One region of the Bradyrhizobium sp. A5 genome, then DNA from elsewhere that is predicted to be linked to it. Evidence: predicted binding sites of a transcription regulator. Region 1 holds the regulator's gene; each other region holds the start of a gene.
The links. The regulator PhoB, encoded in region 1, activates phosphate uptake and scavenging genes when phosphate is short. The targets are predictions, from matches to a motif close to TGTCATNNANCTGTCAT.
Positions count from the first base shown of each region.

Region 2: the regulator PhoB is predicted to act here: its motif matches at 3,071-3,087, upstream of WHZ77_RS19245 (RNA degradosome polyphosphate kinase).
Region 3: the regulator PhoB is predicted to act here: its motif matches at 2,994-3,010, upstream of phnF (phosphonate metabolism transcriptional regulator PhnF).

Region 1 is NZ_CP148990.1:449,686-456,213, forward strand. Features, by position in the region: gene pstA (phosphate ABC transporter permease PstA) at 1-735, shown strand, start outside; gene pstB (phosphate ABC transporter ATP-binding protein PstB) at 732-1,553, shown strand; gene phoU (phosphate signaling complex protein PhoU) at 1,565-2,281, shown strand; gene phoB (phosphate regulon transcriptional regulator PhoB) at 2,304-3,011, shown strand; gene WHZ77_RS02040 (GcrA family cell cycle regulator) at 3,279-3,791, opposite strand; gene WHZ77_RS02045 (aspartate aminotransferase family protein) at 4,243-5,451, shown strand; gene argF (ornithine carbamoyltransferase) at 5,451-6,374, shown strand.
Region 2 is NZ_CP148990.1:3,989,330-3,995,857, reverse strand. Features, by position in the region: gene ppx (exopolyphosphatase) at 1-791, opposite strand, end outside; gene WHZ77_RS19245 (RNA degradosome polyphosphate kinase) at 807-2,996, opposite strand; gene WHZ77_RS19240 (chromosomal replication initiator DnaA) at 3,140-3,817, opposite strand; gene WHZ77_RS19235 (CDP-alcohol phosphatidyltransferase family protein) at 3,928-4,470, opposite strand; gene purM (phosphoribosylformylglycinamidine cyclo-ligase) at 4,626-5,699, shown strand; gene purN (phosphoribosylglycinamide formyltransferase) at 5,699-6,352, shown strand; gene WHZ77_RS19220 (hypothetical protein) at 6,367-6,522, opposite strand; gene WHZ77_RS19215 (DUF6678 family protein) at 6,498-6,528, opposite strand, start outside.
Region 3 is NZ_CP148990.1:596,466-602,993, reverse strand. Features, by position in the region: gene WHZ77_RS02740 (alpha-D-ribose 1-methylphosphonate 5-phosphate C-P-lyase PhnJ) at 1-744, opposite strand, end outside; gene WHZ77_RS02735 (carbon-phosphorus lyase complex subunit PhnI) at 741-1,844, opposite strand; gene phnH (phosphonate C-P lyase system protein PhnH) at 1,847-2,455, opposite strand; gene phnG (phosphonate C-P lyase system protein PhnG) at 2,460-2,924, opposite strand; gene phnF (phosphonate metabolism transcriptional regulator PhnF) at 3,044-3,772, shown strand; gene phnE (phosphonate ABC transporter, permease protein PhnE) at 3,875-4,723, opposite strand; gene phnE (phosphonate ABC transporter, permease protein PhnE) at 4,720-5,604, opposite strand; gene phnD (phosphonate ABC transporter substrate-binding protein) at 5,679-6,528, opposite strand, start outside.

The sequences.
Region 1 (6,528 bases):
CTGTACAACGGCCTTGCGGGCCTGAACGTTCAGCTGTTCACCGAGAACACGCCGCCGCCCGGATCCAACGAGGGTGGCCTGCTCAATGCCATCGTCGGCTCACTGATGATGACCGTGATCGGCGTCGGCATCGGTGCGCCGCTCGGCATGTTCGCCGGCACCTACCTCGCCGAATACGGCCGCAACGATCGCCTGACCTCGGTGATCCGCTTCATCAACGACATTCTGCTCTCGGCGCCCTCGATCATCATCGGCCTGTTCATCTACGGCGCGGTGGTGGTGCCGATGCGCGGCTTCTCGGCGATCGCGGGCGCGCTCGCGCTGGCCGTCATCGTCATCCCGGTGGTGCTGCGTACGACCGAGGACATGCTGCTGCTGGTGCCGAACGCGCTGCGCGAGGCGGCCTCGGCGCTCGGCCTGCCGCGCTCGCTGGTGATCAAGCGGATCGCCTATCGCTCGGCCCGCGCCGGCCTCATCACCGGCGTACTGCTCGCCACCGCACGCGTCGCCGGCGAGACCGCGCCGCTGCTCTTCACCGCGCTGTCGAACCAGTTCTTCAGCCTGGACCTGACCAAGACGATGGCGAACCTGCCGGTCACCATCAACAACTTCGTGCAGAGCCCCTACGCCTACTGGAAGCAGCTGGCGTGGAGCGGGGCCCTGCTCATCACCCTGACTGTTCTTGCCCTGAATATTGGTGCGCGCATCCTTGGCGCCGAGAGGACCGCAAAATGAGTGAGCTTTCCGTATCGATGAGCGCGGCCGGTGGGTTGCCCCAGGCGCCGGTGCTGCCCGAGGCCCCGGCCAAGGTGACGGTGCGCAACCTGAACTTTTATTACGGCGAACACCACGCGCTGAAGAACATCAACCTCGCGCTCGGCACCAACCGCGTCACGGCGTTCATCGGCCCGTCGGGCTGCGGCAAGTCGACCCTGCTGCGTATCTTCAACCGGATGTACGACCTCTATCCGGGCCAGCGCGCCACCGGCCAGCTCATGCTCGACCAGACCAACATCCTGGACCCCAGGCTGGACCTCAACCTGCTGCGCGCCCGCGTCGGCATGGTGTTCCAGAAGCCGACGCCGTTCCCGATGACGATCTACGAGAACATCGCCTTCGGCATCCGTCTCTATGAGAAGATCTCGAAGTCCGAGATGGACGACCGCGTCGAGAAGGCGCTGCGCGGCGGCGCGCTGTGGAACGAGGTCAAGGACAAGCTCAACGCGTCGGGCCTTTCGCTCTCGGGCGGCCAGCAGCAGCGCCTCTGCATCGCCCGCACCGTCGCGGTGCGGCCGGAAGTGATCCTGTTCGACGAGCCGTGCTCGGCGCTCGATCCGATCTCGACCGCCAAGGTCGAGGAGCTGATCCAGGAGCTGTCCGAGAACTACACGATCGCGATCGTCACCCACAACATGCAGCAGGCTGCGCGCGTCTCCGACAAGACCGCCTTCATGTATCTCGGCGAGTTGATCGAGTTCGACGACACCAGCAAGATCTTCACGTCGCCGACCGATCGGCGCACCCAGGATTACATCACCGGCCGGTTCGGTTGAGGAGACGGGACATGGGCACTGAACATACCGCAAAGGCCTTCGACACCGACCTGCAGGAACTCACCCGGCTGGTCGCGGAAATGGGCGGCATCGCCGAGCGCATGATCGTCGATTCCGTCGACGCGCTGATCCGCCGCGACGTCGCGCTCGGTCAGCGCGTCGTCGCCATCGACGCCGAGCTGGACGCGCTGCAGAAGAAGATCGAGGAGCGCGCCGTTCTCACCATCGCGCGCCGCCAGCCGATGGCGGTCGATCTGCGCGAGATCGTCGGCGCCATGCGGGTTGCGACCGATCTCGAGCGCATCGGCGACCTCGCCAAGAACATGGGCAAGCGCGTCGCGGCGCTGGAGACGGATTTCCATCCGCTCAAGCTGTTCCGCGGCCTCGAGCACATGACCGACCTCGTGCAGCAGCAGGTCAAGTCGGTGCTGGACGCCTACGCCGCGCACGACCTGCCGGCGGCGATGGCGGTGTGGAAGGGCGACGAGGAAGTCGACGCCATCTGCACCTCGCTGTTCCGCGAGCTCCTGACCTACATGATGGAGGATCCGCGCAACATCTCGTTCTGCATCCATCTGATGTTCTGCGCCAAGAACATCGAGCGTATCGGCGATCACGCCACCAACGTCGCCGAGACCGTGTTCTACATGATCGAAGGTCAGGCGATCACCGACAAGCGGCCGAAGGGCGACATGACGACCTTCGCCACGACGGTCCCGAATACCTGACGACTTGAGGAGCCACGACCCGATGGGCGCACGCATTATGGTGGTTGAAGACGAGGAAGCTCTCACCGAGCTGCTTCGCTACAACCTCGAAGGCGACGGCTATGACGTCGAGACGGTGATGCGTGGCGACGACGCCGACACCCGTCTCAAGGAGCACATTCCCGATCTGATCGTGCTCGACTGGATGCTGCCGGGGCTGTCCGGCATCGAATTGTGCCGGCGGCTTCGCACCCGGCCGGAGACCAAGCAGCTGCCGATCATCATGCTCACCGCGCGCGGCGAGGAGAGCGAGCGGGTGCGGGGCCTTGCGACCGGTGCCGACGACTACATCGTCAAGCCGTTCTCGGTGCCGGAGCTCCTGGCGCGCGTGAAGGGCCTGCTGCGCCGCGCCAGCCCGGAGCGGCTCGCCACCGTGCTGGCCTACGGCGACATCGAGCTCGATCGTGACAAGCGCCGCGTGGCGCGCTCGGGCCGGCCGATCGACCTCGGCCCGACCGAATATCGCCTGCTGGAGTTCTTCCTGGAGCATCCCGGCCGCGTGTTCTCGCGCGAGCAACTGCTCGACAGCGTCTGGGGCCGCGACATCTACATCGACGAACGCACCGTCGACGTGCATATCGGCCGCCTGCGCAAGCTGCTCAATCTCGGCCGCGAGCAGGACCCGATCCGCACCGTCCGCGGCGCCGGCTATGCGCTCGACGATCGCTTTGCGAAGGCCGAGCAGACGTAAGGCGGTTTAGCGGCTGTTGGCTTAGCGAGCTGCGGCAACAATTTCCGTCGTCATCCCCGGGTGCGCGCAGCGCGAGCCCGGGATCCATAACCACAGGACGTGGTTTGGCGAAGACTCGGAGCGACCATCGCGCGCAACAATTGCGCCCTGTGGTTATGGATACCCGCGCCCCGCGCGCAATTGCGCACTAGGCGGGGATGACACCGAGGAATTGGAGCCGTCATCGTGTGACGGCCGCCGCGTTGACGATCAGAGAATTCCGCTACCTCAGCGCGGACCCGGCTTCGCCGGCGCGCGCCGGCGATCCGCTGCCGGCTGATACGCAACCCGCGAGTGCTGGGCGCAATAGGGCAGGCCGGAGAGCGCCTTGCCGCCGCAGAAGAAGAAATCCGGGCTCGAGGGATCGCCGACCGGCCAGTGGCAGGTCGCCTCGTTGAGCTCCAGCAGCGACAGCCGCTGGCTCATCGGCACCACGTTGTCGTAGGTGACCGGTTCGGCCTCGACCTCGACCTCGAAGGCCTGTGCCAGCGCGGTGTTGCCGCGCGCGATGGGCCGGCTCACCCGCATCATGTGCTGGGCGGGACGCGCCTTGCGCGGCCGCGGCGCAGCGGATGAAGGGCTCTTGGCGCGGCCGGACAGGCCGAGCCTGTGCACCTTGCCGATCACGGCGTTGCGGGTGACATTACCGAGCTCTGCCGCGATCTGGCTGGCCGACAACCCGGCCTCCCAGAGCTTCTTCAGTTGCTCGACGCGATCATCCGACCAGGTCAAAACCGTCATTGCACCCTTTCCTTCGCCGCGCGCCTCCATCCTGGGGCTGCACTGCGAATGCCTAAGCCTCGAAAAACCCGTGCCGTCAGAATCCCTTAAGGCTCGCCGGGCACCGAGAGCCGCCCGAACGTTTACGCCGGTACATGAGGACTTAGAGATCAGAACTGCCGCACGAGATGTCGTATCTGACAAGCCAAACGCTACAATATGGCGTGACTCACGCGCAAGAGTCCGCCGACTCGCTTCCACATGTTCCGTGGCGAAATCCCGCAAAATCGCCACCGCAAGACTACGGATTCAGCGTTTCGCGAGGCTTTCCGGGCGGCATTGACACCCGTTTCACCAAGCATAAGATAGTCCCGCGTGCCGCCCTTAAAAGGCGGCACGTTTCGTTTTCCGGGCCGGTGAATGGTGCGTTGCGTAATGCACGCTCACCGTCCGCAACATTCAAGTGACAGTCATGACTAACAGCGCAGCGCCGCATTTGCTCCCCGTTTTCGCCAGGTCCGACCTCGGTTTCGAGCGCGGCGAAGGCTGCTGGCTGATCGCGACCAATGGCGAGCGCTATCTCGATTTTACTTCCGGCGTGGCGGTGAATGCGCTCGGCCATGCCCATCCCGCGCTGGTCAAGGCGTTGCAGGAGCAGGCGACCAAGCTCTGGCACATGTCGAACCTGTTCCAGAGCCCGGACGGCGAGAAGCTCGCCGCACGCCTGTGCAATGAAAGCTTCGCGGACTTCGTGTTCTTCTGCAATTCCGGCGCCGAGGCGTTGGAGGGTGTGATCAAGCTGGTCCGCCATCACCACTTCTCCAAGGGGCATCCGGAGCGCTACCGCATCATCACCTTCGAGGGCGCCTTCCACGGCCGCACGCTGGCGACGCTGGCGGCGACAGGATCCGCGAAATATCTCGAAGGGTTCGGTCCGCCGATGGACGGTTTCGACCAGGTCCCGCACGGTGACATCGAGGCCGTGAAGAAGGCGATCGGTCCGCAGACCGCCGGCATCCTGATCGAGCCGATCCAGGGCGAGGGTGGTGTGCGTTCGGCGACGCCTGCCTTCCTCCGGGCATTGCGCCAGCTCTGCGACGACAAGGGGCTGCTGCTGGCGTTCGACGAGGTGCAGACCGGCATGGGCCGCACCGGCGATCTGTTCGCGCATCGCCGCACCGGCGTCACACCTGACGTGATGTCGCTGGCGAAAGCGCTCGGCGGCGGCTTCCCGATCGGCGCGGTGTTGGCGACCGCGGACGCAGCTTCCGGCATGGGCCCCGGCTCGCACGGCTCGACCTTCGGCGGCAACCCGCTCGCGATCGCGGCGGCGAATGCCGTGCTCGACGTCATGCTCAAGCCCGGCTTCTTCGACCACGTCCAGCGGATGTCGCTGCTGCTCAAGCAGAAGCTCGCCTCCGTGATCGACCGCCATCCCGACGTGGTCAGCGAAGTGCGCGGCGAGGGCCTCCTGATCGGTATCAAGGCCGTGGTGCCATCCGGCGATCTCGTCGCGGCGTTGCGGAGCGAAAAACTGCTCACGGTCGGCGCCGGCGACAATGTCGTGCGCTTCCTGCCGCCTTTGATCGTCACCGAAGCCGAAATCGAGGACAGTGTCGGGCGGTTAGAGCGTGCCTGCGCCGCGATCTCGTCGAGCAAGACCAAGCGGGCGGCAAGCTGATGAGCAAGTCGCCAAAACACTTCCTCGATATCAACGAGTTGCCGCTGGCGGAGCTCAAGAGCATGCTCGCCGCATCCTCCGCCATGAAGGCGAAGCAGAAGGCGCATCAGCCGGTCAGGCCGCTCGAAGGCAAGACCCTGGCGATGATCTTCGAGCGTCCCTCGACCCGCACCCGGGTATCGTTCGATGTCGCCATGCGCCAGCTCGGCGGCGAGCCCATCATGCTCACCGGTGCCGAGATGCAGCTCGGCCGCGGCGAGACCATCGCCGACACCGCGCGCGTGCTGTCGCGCTATGTCGACGCCATCATGATCCGCATCCTCAACCACGATGCGCTGCTCGAGCTTGCCGAATATGCGACGGTGCCCGTCATCAACGGCCTGACGCGCCGCTCGCACCCTTGCCAGGTGATGGCCGATCTCATGACCTTTGAGGAGCATCGCGGCCCGATCGAGGGCCGGACGGTGGCCTGGACCGGCGACGACAACAACGTGCTGGCCTCGTGGGCCCACGCCGCCGAGCGCTTCAAGTTCCAGCTCAACGTCGCAACCCCGCCGGAGCTCGCGCCGAAGAAAGTCATGCGCGATTTCATCAAGGCGACCGGCGCGCCGATCGCGCTCGGCACCGATCCGGAAGCCGCCGTGAAGGGCGCCGACTGCGTCGTCACCGACACCTGGGTGTCGATGGGCGACAAGGAAGGCGAACATCGCCACAACGTGCTCAAGCCCTACCAGGTCAACGCGAAGCTGATGTCGCTGGCCAAGCCCGACGCGCTGTTCATGCACTGCCTGCCCGCCCATCGCGGCGAGGAAGTCACGGACGACGTGATCGACGGTCCGCAATCGGTCGTGTTCGACGAGGCCGAAAACCGCCTGCACGCGCAGAAGGGCATTCTGGCCTGGTGCTTCGACGCGGTGAAATAGCGGCTGTGGCGCGGGCGGCTGCGCCACCCTTCGCTGTCATACTGGACAAGCGCCGCACAGCGGCGCGCAGATCCGGGATCCATAACCACAGGACGTAATTTGGCGAGGACTCCGAGTTGTCATCTCGCGCCATCACGTCATCCTGTGGTTATGG
Region 2 (6,528 bases), 3.5 Mb from region 1:
CGGCGTGCGTCGGCGACGACCTCGATGTCGGCGAGCATGCCGGTGGCCGCAAGGCGGCGTAGACGGCGCGAGAAGTCGAGCGCCTCGGCAGCCGAAATCGAGTAGCCGTGCATCACCTGGAGCGGATAGCCGCTCTGGAGGATGTGGATGCGCGCGAGCGCGCGCCAGGTGCCGCCGACGGCGTAGAAGGTGCGGCCGTGGCCCGCGGCGAGCTGCGGCACCTCGTCGAGCTCCTCGCGCACGATGCGGTCGGCGCGCTTGAGCGATTTGTGCGCGAGGTCCTGCAGCGCGAGGCCGCCGAGCGGCAGCGTCACGCCGCTGCGCACGCTGTTCCTGCGCACGTCGATCAGCTCGAGCGAGCCGCCGCCGAGATCGCCGACGATGCCGTCGGGATGATGGATGCCGGAGATGACGCCGAGCGCCGACAGCCGCGCCTCGCGCGGGCCCGACAGGATCTCGATCTTCACGGCGCAGATGCGCTCGGCTTTCGCGATGAAGTCCGGGCCGTTGGAGGCGTCGCGGCAGGCCGCGGTGGCAATCGCGAACACGCGCCCGACCTGCATCACCCGGCACAGCGCGCGGAAGCGCTTCAGCGAGGTCAGCGCCTTGTCGACGGCGTCGGGCGCAAGCAGGCCCGTGCTCTGCACCTCGCGCCCGAGGCCGCACAGCGTCTTCTCGTTGAAGATCGGTATGAGGCTCCGCGCCAATCCCTCGTAGACGACGAGACGGACCGAGTTGGAACCGATATCGATGACAGCGACGCTCGAGCCGCGCTTGCGCGGCCGCTTCACGTCAGCGATCCCGGATCAGGATTGATGACGTTCATTACGGCGCGTGAGACGGCGCGGCGAGGATTCCTTGAGCGACTTTCCACGGCCAGACAGACTCGGATTTGTCATGAAGTAGTTGTGGACGTTGAAAGGCTCCTCGCCCTTCGCGGCCTTCATACGCGTTGAGGACCCGTCCGGCAACAATTGCCAGCTCTGCTCATTGTCCTTGAGATTCGCGACCATGATCTGTTCGAGAACCTGCTGATGCACCGTGGGATTTTGCAGCGGACACAGCACCTCGACGCGGCGGTCGAGGTTGCGCGGCATCATGTCGGCCGAGGAGATATACACAGCCGCTTTGGCGCCCGGCAGGCCCTGGCCCATGCCGAAGCAGTAGATTCGGCCGTGTTCCAGGAAGCGTCCGATGATCGACTTGACGCGGATGTTCTCCGAGAGGCCGGGAATGCCGGGCCTGAGGCAACAGATGCCGCGCACCACGAGCTCGACCTGAACGCCGGCCTGCGAGGCCTCGTAGAGCGCGTCGATGATGTCGGGGTCGACCAGCGCATTCATCTTCATCCAGACCGCGCCCGGACGGCCGTGCTTGGCGTGTGCGGTCTCGCCCTGGATGTGCTCGATGATACGCTTGCGCAAGGTCAGCGGCGACACCGCCATCTTTTCGAGGTCGCTGGGCGCGGCATAGCCGGTGATGAAGTTGAACACGCGCGCGGCGTCGCGACCGATGGTCGGGTCCGAGGTAAAATAGGAGAGGTCGGTGTAGATGCGCGCGGTCACGGGGTGGTAATTGCCGGTGCCGGTGTGGACGTAGGTCGTGAGGCTGCCGCCCTCGCGGCGCACCACCATCGAGAGCTTGGCGTGCGTCTTCAATTCGAGGAAGCCGTAGACGACCTGCACGCCGGCGCGTTCGAGGTCGCGCGCCCAGCGGATGTTGGCCTCCTCGTCGAAGCGCGCTTTCAGCTCGATCAGCGCGGTGACGGACTTGCCGGCTTCGGCGGCCTCCGCGAGTGTGCGCACGATCGGCGAGTTGTTGGAGGTGCGGTAGAGCGTCTGCTTGATCGCGACGACGTCGGGGTCGCGTGCGGCCTGCTGCAGGAACTGCACCACCACGTCGAAGGATTCGTAGGGGTGATGGACGACGAGGTCCTTCTGCCGGATCGCGGCAAAGATGTCGCCGCCATGCTCGCGCACACGCTCGGGATGGCGTGGCACGTAAGGGGTGAATTCGAGGTCGGGGCGGTCGAGGCGGGTGAGCTGCGAGAGCTCGTTCATCGCGAGCACGCCGTCGACCAGGAACACCTCGTCGTCGGCCGTCGAGAGCGCATGCTGGACGAAGTTGCGCAACTGCTCCGGCATCTTGGCGTCGATCTCGAGCCGGATCACCGAGCCGCGTCGGCGGCGCTTGAGCGCGGTCTCGAACAGGCGGACGAGGTCCTCGGCCTCTTCCTCGATTTCGAGCTCGGAGTCGCGGATGATGCGGAAGGCGCCCAGGCCGTGGAGGTTGTAGCCGGGGAAGAGCCGGTTGATGAAGAGGCCCGTCGCCTGCTCCAGCGAGATCAGGCGCACCTTGCCCTCGGTCGGCAGACGGATGAAGCGGTCGATCTTGCCGGGCATGCGGATCAGCGCGTTCATCTGTCTGCCGTCGGCGGCGCGCTTCAGCTGCAGCGCGATGGTGAAGCCGAGGCTCGGAATGAACGGGAAGGGGTGGGCCGGGTCGATCGCGAGCGGCGTCAGCAGCGGGAACACGTTGTTGAGGAAGTAGTCCTCGATCCAGCTCCGTTCCGCCTTGGTGACGTCCTTGCCGTCGACCAGGATGATGCCGACATCGGCCAGCGTGCCGCGCAGGTCGGCCCAGATCGCCTGCTGGTCGGAGGCAAGCTGCGAGACGGTTCGGTTGATCAGCGCGAGCTGCTCGGACGGGGTCAGGCCGTCGGGGGCGCGTTCGGCAATGCCCTCGCGGATCTGAGCCTTGATGCCGGCGACGCGGACCATGAAGAACTCGTCGAGGTTATTCGCTGAAATCGACAGGAACCGCACCCGCTCCAGCACGGGGTGACTGGGATTGACCGATTCCTCGAGGACGCGGCGGTTGAAATGCAGCCAGGACAGCTCGCGATTGATGAATCGCTCGGGACTCGACGCGATCGCCGGCAGGCTCTCGGTCTCCGTGGCTTTTTCTTTGTTTTCAACAGTTTGCGCGGAGTCCATGAGAAGTCGGTCCATCCAGTTCGCCCCAATTTGCGATCACATGCGCAAAACCGGCGGGAGCATGTGTTAGTCCGATGACGTTTCGATGACATTGATGTTCCGCCGCCGCGCCGCGTCAAGCGGCCATAGGGCGGACGACCAGGTCAGGCGTCCCGGAGCAGCTCGGCGGCCAGCGCCCTTGTGACGGGGCGGCCGAGCCGCAGGGCCTCGCTGTCGAGCAGTTCCACGGCCCGCCGGGCGGCCGCCGAGGATCGCTCCAGGCGGGTAGCGAGGTAGCTGACCACGCTCTCGTCCACGGCGAGCTGGCGATCCGCGCAGAATTTGACGATCAGGCCGCGGAAAAGCTGGTCATCGGGCGGCAGCAGCGAGATGACAGGCACCGCGCGCAGCCGCGAGCGCAGGTCGCGCAGCTCGATCTGAAGCGATGACGGCACCTCGCGTCCCGTGAGCAGGACATAGGCGCCGTCCTCGCGGGCGAGGTTCATCAGGTGGAACAAGGCGCGCTCGTCGAACGCCCCGGCCTTGAGATCCTCGACCACCAGTGCGCCGGTGGCGAGCGCGCCCGGAACGGCTTCGGCGGTCAGCCCGTCGGCTGCGGTCGAGCGGGCACCGGCGTCCTCTGCCCAGATCGCGGCGAGATGGCTCTTGCCGCTTCCTTCCGGGCCGGCCAGCCACATGATCCGGTTCGGCCATTCGGGCCAGGCATCGACGAGGGCAAGACCGGCGGAGTTGGCCGGGCCTTCGAGGAAATTGTCCCGGCTGAGGCTCTCCGCATGCGGAAGCGAGAACGCCAATTGTCGGGGGTGAACGCGGCCTGCCACGCTTGCTGTGCTCCGTGCCGGCGCGCCGGCTTGGTTTGAAAGGGTCGACGTATCGAGCGGGAGTTGGCCTTTTGCGGGGCCGCCTCCCGGCTCATTTAGCTTCGATCGCTTTACCTGGCGTCGATCGTGCTCATGTGCCGCAGCCACTCGACGAGGTACAGCGACACCGAGGACAGCGTGAAGACCGTCACGAGGCCCATCAGGATCATATCATAGGGCGCCGCCTTGAAGCCAAAGGCGAGGGCGGCCAGCACCAGGGCCGCGTAGCCGACCTGGGCCGCGGTGTTGAGCTTCGACACTTTCGAGGGCTTCATCTCGACCGGCTTGTCGAACAGCCAGGAGACGATCACCGCGGTGACGATCATGATGTCGCGCGACACCACCAGGATGACGATCCAGCGCGGGATGTCGCCCCAGATGCCGAGCGCCAGGTAGATCGAGACCAGCAGCGCCTTGTCGGCGAGCGGGTCGAGTAGGGCGCCGAGCTCGCTCGTCATGTTGAAGCGCTTGGCCAGGAACCCGTCGACGGCATCGCTGATGCCGGCGATCAGGAACACGGCGAACGCCACTTCCATTTGGCTCGACACGATGGCCCAGACGATGATCGGGACCAGCAAGATGCGGCCCAGGGTAATGATATTCGGAATACTCACACGGCGCTTCCCGGCACCCGGCCTGACCTCGAATCCCGCCTCTTGGGGAGGCTGAACCGGTTGATATCTACATAGTATAGGGCGGGGCGCCATGCGAGCCATTGCGCGTCCCCGGAATTCGACGTAACCAGCCGCAAACCCACTGGAAATCGGGCATGACCGACCGCAAAAACGGCCTCACTTACGCCGATTCAGGCGTCGATATCGATGCGGGCAACCGCCTGGTCGACCTGATCAAGCCGATGGTGCGCGCCACCGCACGGCCCGGCGCCGACGCCGAGATCGGCGGTTTCGGCGGCCTGTTCGATCTCAAGGCGGCCGGATTCAAGGACCCCATCCTCGTCGCCGCCACCGACGGCGTCGGCACCAAGGTAAAGATCGCGATCGAGACCGGCCTGCATGGCGGGATCGGCATCGACCTCGTCGCCATGAGCGTCAACGACCTCGTGGTGCAGGGCGCCGAGCCGCTGTTCTTCCTGGACTATTTTGCCTGCGGCAAGCTCGATCCGGAGGCGACCGCTTCGATCGTCGCCGGCGTTGCCGAAGGCTGCCGCGAATCCGGCTGCGCGCTGATCGGCGGCGAGACCGCCGAGATGCCCGGCCTCTACAAGGACGGCGACTACGATCTCGGCGGCTTTGCCGTCGGCGCCGCCGAGCGCGGCACGCTGCTGCCGCGCAAGGACATCACCGCGGGCGATGCCGTGATCGGCCTCGCCTCGTCGGGCGTGCACTCCAACGGCTTCTCGCTGGTGCGCAAGATCGTCGAGCAGTCGGGCCTCGGCTTCGAGGCGCAGGCGCCGTTCGCGCCGGTCATGACACTCGGCGGCGCGCTGCTGACGCCGACCAGGCTCTATGTCAAATCCTGCCTGCGCGCGATCCGCGAGACCGGCGCGGTGAAGGGGCTCGCCCACATCACCGGCGGTGGCTTCACCGACAACATTCCGCGCGTGCTGCCGAACCATCTCGGCGTCGGCATTGACCTCGCGCGCCTGCCGGTGCTGCCGGTGTTCAAATGGCTGGCGGCGCAGGCCGGCATCGCCGAGCTGGAAATGCTGCGCACCTTCAACTGCGGCATCGGCATGATCGCGATCGTCGAGCCGGACAAGGTCGACGAGGTCGTGCGGGTCTTCACCGATGCCGGCGAGACGGTGGCGCAACTCGGCACCGTGATCCCGGCCGAGGGCGAGCACCGCGTCGTCTATAACGGCCACCTCGATCTGGCGCTGTGATGAAGCGCCGCGTCGCCATCCTGATTTCGGGCCGCGGCTCTAACATGTCCGCCCTGATCAGGGCCGCCACTGCTGCGGATTTTCCGGCGGAGATCTCGCTCGTCATCTCGAACAAGGCCGATGCGCCCGGGCTCGAACGGGCCAAAGCGAGCGGCGTCAACACGCTGGTGATCGAGAGCAAGCCGTTCGGCAAGGACCGCGCCGGCTTCGAGAAGGTGCTGCAGGCAGCCCTCGACCAGTACGGCATCGAGCTGATTTGCCTGGGCGGCTTCATGCGCCTGTTCACGGCCGAGTTCACGAGAGCCTGGTACGGGCGGATGCTCAACATCCACCCGTCGCTGCTGCCGTCGTTCCCAGGTTTGGACCCGCACGGCCAGGCCCTGCGCGCCGGCGTAAAACTGTCTGGCGCGACGGTGCACTTCGTCATCCCCGAGACCGACGCCGGCCCGATCGTGATGCAGGGCGCGGTCCCCGTCAGCGACCATGATACGGGCGACACGCTGTCGGAGCGCATCCTCGAGGTCGAGCACCGCATCTATCCCGAAGCGCTGCGGCTGCTCGCAACTGGAAAGGTCCAGATCGCGGGCGACGTCTGCAAGACGGCGGGTAGCGGGCCGTCCGAGAATTTTCTAGTTTCGCCGGTGGTGAGCTAAGGCAGTCAGAGCAGTTATTCAATAGAGTTGGCCGGCTCGCCGTTGCGAACATATCCGAAAATGCGGAAACCTTCGTCTGTTTCCTCTCCTGCAAACCGGATACGTTTCCAGACTGCTCGGACAAGATCTCGCTGACGCGCCGTCTTCACGGACAGTTCGGCCCACTCCATCGATTC
Region 3 (6,528 bases), 150 kb from region 1:
GGAATTTTCGGCCGCGCACAGCGCACAGGGCGCGTTGAAGCGATAGGGCTCGAACGGGTGATCCTCGAAATCGAGCGACACCACCTGTGTATAGGGCGGGATCGCGTAGATGCGCTTCTCCCGGCCGGCGCCGAACAGTTGCAGCGCCGGGCAATTGTCCATCTTCGGATTGTCGAATTTCGGCGTCGGCGACGGGTCCATCACGTAACGCGCATTCACCTTCACCGGATAGGCGTAGGCGGTCGCGATGTGGCCGAAGCGGGCGATGTCCTCGTAGAGCTTCACATGCATCAGGCCATATTCGGCGAGCGCGTGCATGCGCCGCGTCTCGGTCTCGCGCGGCTCGAGGAAGCGCAGCGGCTCCGGGATCGGCACCTGATAGACCAGCACCTGGTTCTGTTGCAGCGCCGTCTCCGGGATACGGTGACGGGTCTGGATCACGGTCGCCTCATTCGTCGCCGTGGTCGTCGCAACGCCCGCGGTCTTGGCGAAGAATTTGCGGATCGAGATCGCGTTGGTGGTGTCGTCGGAGCCCTGGTCGATGACCTTCAGCACGTCCTGGGGGCCAAGAATCGCCGCAGTCACCTGTACGCCGCCGGTGCCCCAGCCATAGGGCATCGGCATCTCGCGGCTGGCGAACGGCACCTGATAGCCGGGGATCGCGATCGCCTTGAGGATCGCGCGGCGGATCATCCGCTTGGTCTGCTCGTCGAGATAGGCGAAATTGTAGGCGGGCGCGTTCATTCCGCGGCCTCCTTCATGACGTCGGGCGCACTGGCTTCCGCGAACTCCTTGCGCAGCTTGCGGAGCAGGCCGAGCTCGGACTGGAAGTCGACATAATGCGGCAGCTTAAGATGCTCGACGAAGCCGGTCGCCTGGACGTTGTCCGAATGCGACATCACGAATTCTTCATCTTGCGCCGGGGCGAGGGCCTCCTCACCCAGCTCGCGGGCACGCAGCGCGCGATCGACCAGCGCCATCGACATGGTCTTGCGCTCGCTCTGGCCGAAGGCGAGGCCATAGCCGCGGGTGAAGCACGGTGCCTCGGTCGCGGAACCCTTGAACTGGTTGACCATCTGACACTCGGTGAGCTCGATCGAGCCGAGCGGCACGGCGAAGCCGACGTCCTCCGCCGCGAATTCGACCTCGACCTCGCCGAAGCGAATCTCGCCGGCGAACGGATGGTTGCGGCCATAGCCGCGCTGGGTGGAGTAGCCCATCGCCAGCAGAAAGCCTTCGTCGCCGCGCGCGAGGTTTTGCAGGCGCAGGTCGCGATCAGCCGGGAAGTTCAGCGGCTCGCGGGTAAGATCGCCGACGCTGGCGCCTTCCTCCGCTTGCGGTGAGGACTCGATCAGCCCGTCGCGGCCCAGAATGTCGGTCACGCGCGGCGTCGGCGCGGTCGAAGCTTCCGCCGTCGCGGGCGCTTCGGGCACAAAGCCCTGGCCAAGCGAAGGATCAAGCAGGCGATGCGTGTAGTCGAAGGTCGGCCCGAGAATCTGGCCGCCCGGAATGTCCTTGAAGGTCGAGGACACCCGCCGCTGCACGCGCATCGCGCCGGTGTCGACCGGCTCGCTGGCGCCGAAGCGCGGCAACGTGGCGCGGAAGGCGCGCACCAGGAAGATCGCCTCGATCAGATCGCCGCGTGCCTGCTTGATCGCGAGCGCCGCCAGCTCGCGATCATAGAGCGAGCCTTCGCTCATGACGCGATCCACGGCGAGGCCGAGCTGATCCGAGATCTGGTCGAGGGAGACTTCCGCGACGCTCTGGTCGCCACGCCGCGCATTGGCGAGCAGGCGATGGGCATTCTCGATGGCGCGCTCGCCGCCCTTGACTGCGACATACATGCTTAGCTTCCCTTAACTACGACACGCGTTGTCCGCGGGATCGCCACCACGGCATCATCGGCGACCAGCACCAGATCGATGCCGCGCGGAAACAATGCCTCGTTGAGATGCAGGCGCTCGAACAGATCGGCGGGCTTGATCGTCGCCTTGAGCGTGGCGACGCCGTCGATGCCCGGGCCGCGCAGCTCGAAGCTGCGGCCCGTATCCAGGCTCTCGACCTGGACGATCACGGTGGTCGAACGGTCGGGGTACTCGCTGGTGCCGAGCGCGAAGCGCTCGAGCGCCGGAAGCAAGCCGCCGTCGCTGATCAGCGCGAAGCTCGCGATCGAGGAGTCCTGCACCACCGGCGCGCCGGTATGGAATTTCAGCCACTTCACCACGTCGGAGCTTTCCGACATCCGCGCATCCAGCCAGAGCGGCGTGTCGTGGTCGAACAGCGTCAGCGCGATCGCGGCGGTGCCGCGCATCATCGTATCGGGCGCTCCCGCCATCGGCACGATGCGCTGGACCGAGCCCGGCTGCGCCATCGCGTCCATGACCGAACGGAAGGTCGACTGCGCCGACAGCACCTTGTCGGCGAAACCCGGCGGCAATTCCGCAATCGTCGTCATGGCCTCACCCCTCACCGCGCACCATGGTGTAGAAATCAACCTTCGTCGCTGCGGTCTCCGCCGCCGCCTGCTTGCGACGCATCGCAAGCTGCGCGCGCAACGGCGCGATAATGTCCCGCTCGACCGATGCGCCGAAATCCCGCGATTGCACCAGTGCGTCGCACAACGCGATCAGCCGCGCCTTCTCGCCATCGCGCCCAAGTGTGTAGCCGAAGCCGACCTCGCCGCTCGCAAGCCGCACCGCGGCGCGCGACACCGTGGCTTCGCCGAGATTGAACGGCGCGCCGTCGCCGCCGACCCGGCCACGCAGCATGACGAGGCCGTTTTCCGGCGCGCGCAGATCCTGATGGGGTGGAAGCGCGAAGTTGCGGAGGCGGGCGGCGATCTCGCCCGCCTCCGCATGCGCCAGCACGGCCATTGCGGCCTGGCGCTGGGCTTGCTGGGTATTGTGCTGGGTCACCAAATCCACCGAGCTCTCTTGCGAAACTTGCCGAATCCAAGTTGTCTATGATAATAGACAACTTGATACGCAAGCGCCATGACTGTTTCGTGACAAAGGTGTGATTTCTGGAGTAGGTTGCCGGCGACATGAGCATGCAGGACACCGCCTCCTCGGGCGTCGCGCTGTGGCGCCTCGTTGCCGACGGCATCGAGCGCGGCATCGCCGACGGCCGCTTTGCGGCCGGCGACAAGCTGCCGGGCGAGATGGAGATCGCCGAAACCTATCGGGTGAACCGCCACACCGTGCGGCGCGCACTGGCAGCCCTTGCCGAGCGCGGCATCGTGCGTGCCGAGCGCGGCAGCGGAACCTATGTCGAGGCGCAGCGCCTCGCTTATCCCTTGCGCTCGCGCACACGCTTTTCCGAGATCGTCGGTGCCGACGGCCGCGAGCCGCATGGCCGATTGATCGAAGCGACCGACGACGTAGCCACCCGCGAGCTGGCGCGGGAACTGGGATTGAAGCCCGGCGCGCCGCTGATGCGCATCGAGGCGATCCGACTAGCCGACCGCACGCCGATTTGTGTCTCGACCACTTGGCTGTCAGCGGAATTGTTTCCGGGCGCAGGCGAGGTGTTCGCCGCGACGCGTTCGATGACGAAATTGCTCGAGCACTATGGCGTGCGCGACTATCGCCGCGGCGCGACGAGGATCACGGCCGGCATCGTGGATGCGACCGACGCTGCACGGCTGGATCTGCCGCTGGGCCGGCCGATCCTGGTGGTCGACGCGACCGATCACGATCTTGACGGCAAGCCGCTGGTGACCAAGCACTCGCGGTTCGCTGCGGAGCGGGTGGAGTTTTTGGTAGAACAGTAGGGTGGGCAAAGGCGCGCTCTTCGCGCCGTCCCCACCATCTGTTCTAAGCGTCAGATGAACGCGGTGGCACGCTTCGCTTTGCCCACCCTACGGCAGTGACGACTAGGCCACCGCCCTTGGTCCAATAATCGCAAACCGCAACTTGCTCGAAATGAAATCGATCGCAGCGACAGCGACCAGGATCATCAGGATCAGGAACGAGACCTTCTGCCATTCCAGCACGCGGATCTGCTCGGCGAGCTGGAGGCCGATGCCGCCGGCGCCGACGATGCCGATGATGGTGGCCGAGCGCGTGTTCGACTCGATGAAATAGAGCACCTGGCCGGCGATGACAGGCAGCACCTGCGGCAGCAGGCCGAAGCGGATCTCGTGCAGCGGGCTGCCGCCGGAGGCACGGATGCCTTCGACCTGTTTCTGGTCGGCGCCCTCGATCGCCTCGGAGAACAGCTTGCCGAAGGCGCCGAAATCCGACACGGCGATCGCGAGCACGCCGGCGAACGGGCCGAGCCCGACCACGTTGATCCACACCAGCGCCCAGATCAGCGTGTCGACGCCGCGGATCGAATCCAGGAAGCGCCTGATGGGGAAGCGCAGGATCTTTGACGGCACGATGTTGCGTGCAGCAAACAGGCTGACCGGGAGCGCAAACACCGCGGCCAGCGTCGTGCCGAGTAGCGCGATCGAGAGCGTCTCGCCGAGCGCCTTCAGGTAGATCGGCAGCGAAGAACCGGGATCCGGCGGGATCATCATCATGCTGATCCAGCCGAGCTGGCTGAGGCCGTTGAAGAACCGCGACGGCGAGAAATCAAGATCGACCAGCCCGTACACAAAGACCGCGAGCGCCGCGGCGATCATCGCCGGCATTGCGAGCCGCGCCGAGGTCGGCCGATCGAACACATCGGGGTAGCGCGCGCGAATCTGCGCGGTGTCGATCTGCTGCGGTCTCGTCACGCCCGCGCCTCCTTGCCGAACAGGCGGCTGCGCAGCCAGCCGGTGGCGATGTCGATGATGAAGACCGTGACGATGATGGTGAGCAGGATAGCGCTGACGTCCGAATAGTAGAATTTGCGGATGGCGACGACGAGCTCCTGGCCGATGCCGCCGGCGCCGACGAAGCCCATCACCGAGGCCTCGCGGACGTTGATCTCGAAGCGCAGCAGCGCGTAGCTGGCGTAGCCCGCGGTGACTTGCGGCACGATCGCAAAGCGCATGCAGGAGAGCCAACTCGCGCCGGTCGAACGGATGCCTTCGACAGGCTTCATGTCGGCATTCTCGACGATCTCCGAGAACAGCTTCCCGAGCGCGCCGGTGGAGTGGATCGCGATCGCCAGCACGCCGGCCATCGGTCCGAGCCCAAACGCAATCACGAAGATCAGCGCGAAGACGATGCCTGGCACGGTGCGCGCGAATTCGAGCAGGCGCCGCACCACGAAACGCAGCCAGGGTGCAGGAGAAGTATTTTCCGCGGCGAAGAAGTTCAGTGCAAACGCGAAGACTGCGCCGGTCAGCGTACCGACATAGCTGATCAGCAGGGTCTCGCCGAGCATCTTCAGCCATTTGCGCCAGCCCCAGAACCACTCGCCGAGATCGGTCCAGACACGCTGACCACTATCAAGGGTAAAGATGCGGTCGAAATAGCTGACGAAATTGCCGAAATAGGTGAAGAGCGTGCGCAGATTCACTTCCGCGCCGATCGCGGCGAGAAGCAGCGCGGCGGCGAACACCGCAGCTCCGAACAGGAGACGCCATCGCCTGCGCGCGACCGCCTGGCCATAGGCGGCGTTCAGCGCAGCCAGCTGCTGCTCGGGCAGGATCGAAACCGCGATGGTCATTGGTCTAGAGGGGACCCGTCAAAAGAGAAAGAGCCGGGTCCATCGACCCGGCTCAAGTAGCTCGTCCCGAAAACTCAGGACGCCTTCTTCTTACGCAGTGCATCGACGAACTTGATCAGCTCGATCGTGCCATCCCAGTCCTTGGTGGTAGCGGGATGGAAACCCTTCTTCTGGCCGTCGGAGAGGCGGTCGAACGCGGCCTTGTCCTTGGTCGGCGCGTCGAAGAACGCCTTGGCGATCGCCGCCTTCGCGTCCTCCGGCAGTTCGGAGTTGTAGGCATAGGGGCCATTGATGATCGGCGCCGACTTGTGGATGATGCGGAAATCGTCCTTCTTCATCGCCGAGCCGTCGGCATTCTTCAGCATGTTCTTGGTCAGCATTTGCGCCAGCGTCGAATCGTCGTCGCTGGTCCACTGGTTGGCGGCGACATCGACGGTGCCCTGCGCCAGCGCGAGGATCGCGTTCTCATGGCTGCCGGTGAAGACGACCTTGCCGAAATAGCTGTCGGCGTCCGCGATACCCATCTTGTCGAGCTCGAAACGAGGCACGTTGTTGCCGGAGGTCGAGTTCGGGTCGACCAGGCCGAGGTTCTTGCCCTTGAGCTGATCGACGCTCTTGTAGGGGCTGCTCGCCTTGACGAAGAACACCGAGTAATAGCCGGTCGAGCCGTCGGCGTTGATGTCGTTGGCGAAGGCGTCGGTCTTGACGCCGGTCAGGCGGGCGCGGGCGAACGACGCCGAGCCGTAGCTGGCGATGTGGATGTTGCCGGCGCGCTGGCCTTCGATGACCGCGGCGTAGTCGTTGGCGATGCGCAGCGTGACCTTCACACCCAGTTCCTTGGAGAGATAGCTCACGAACGGCGCCCAGCGCTCGGTGACGCCGGAGGCGTTCTCGGCCGGAACGACTGCGAAGGTCAGTTCGGGA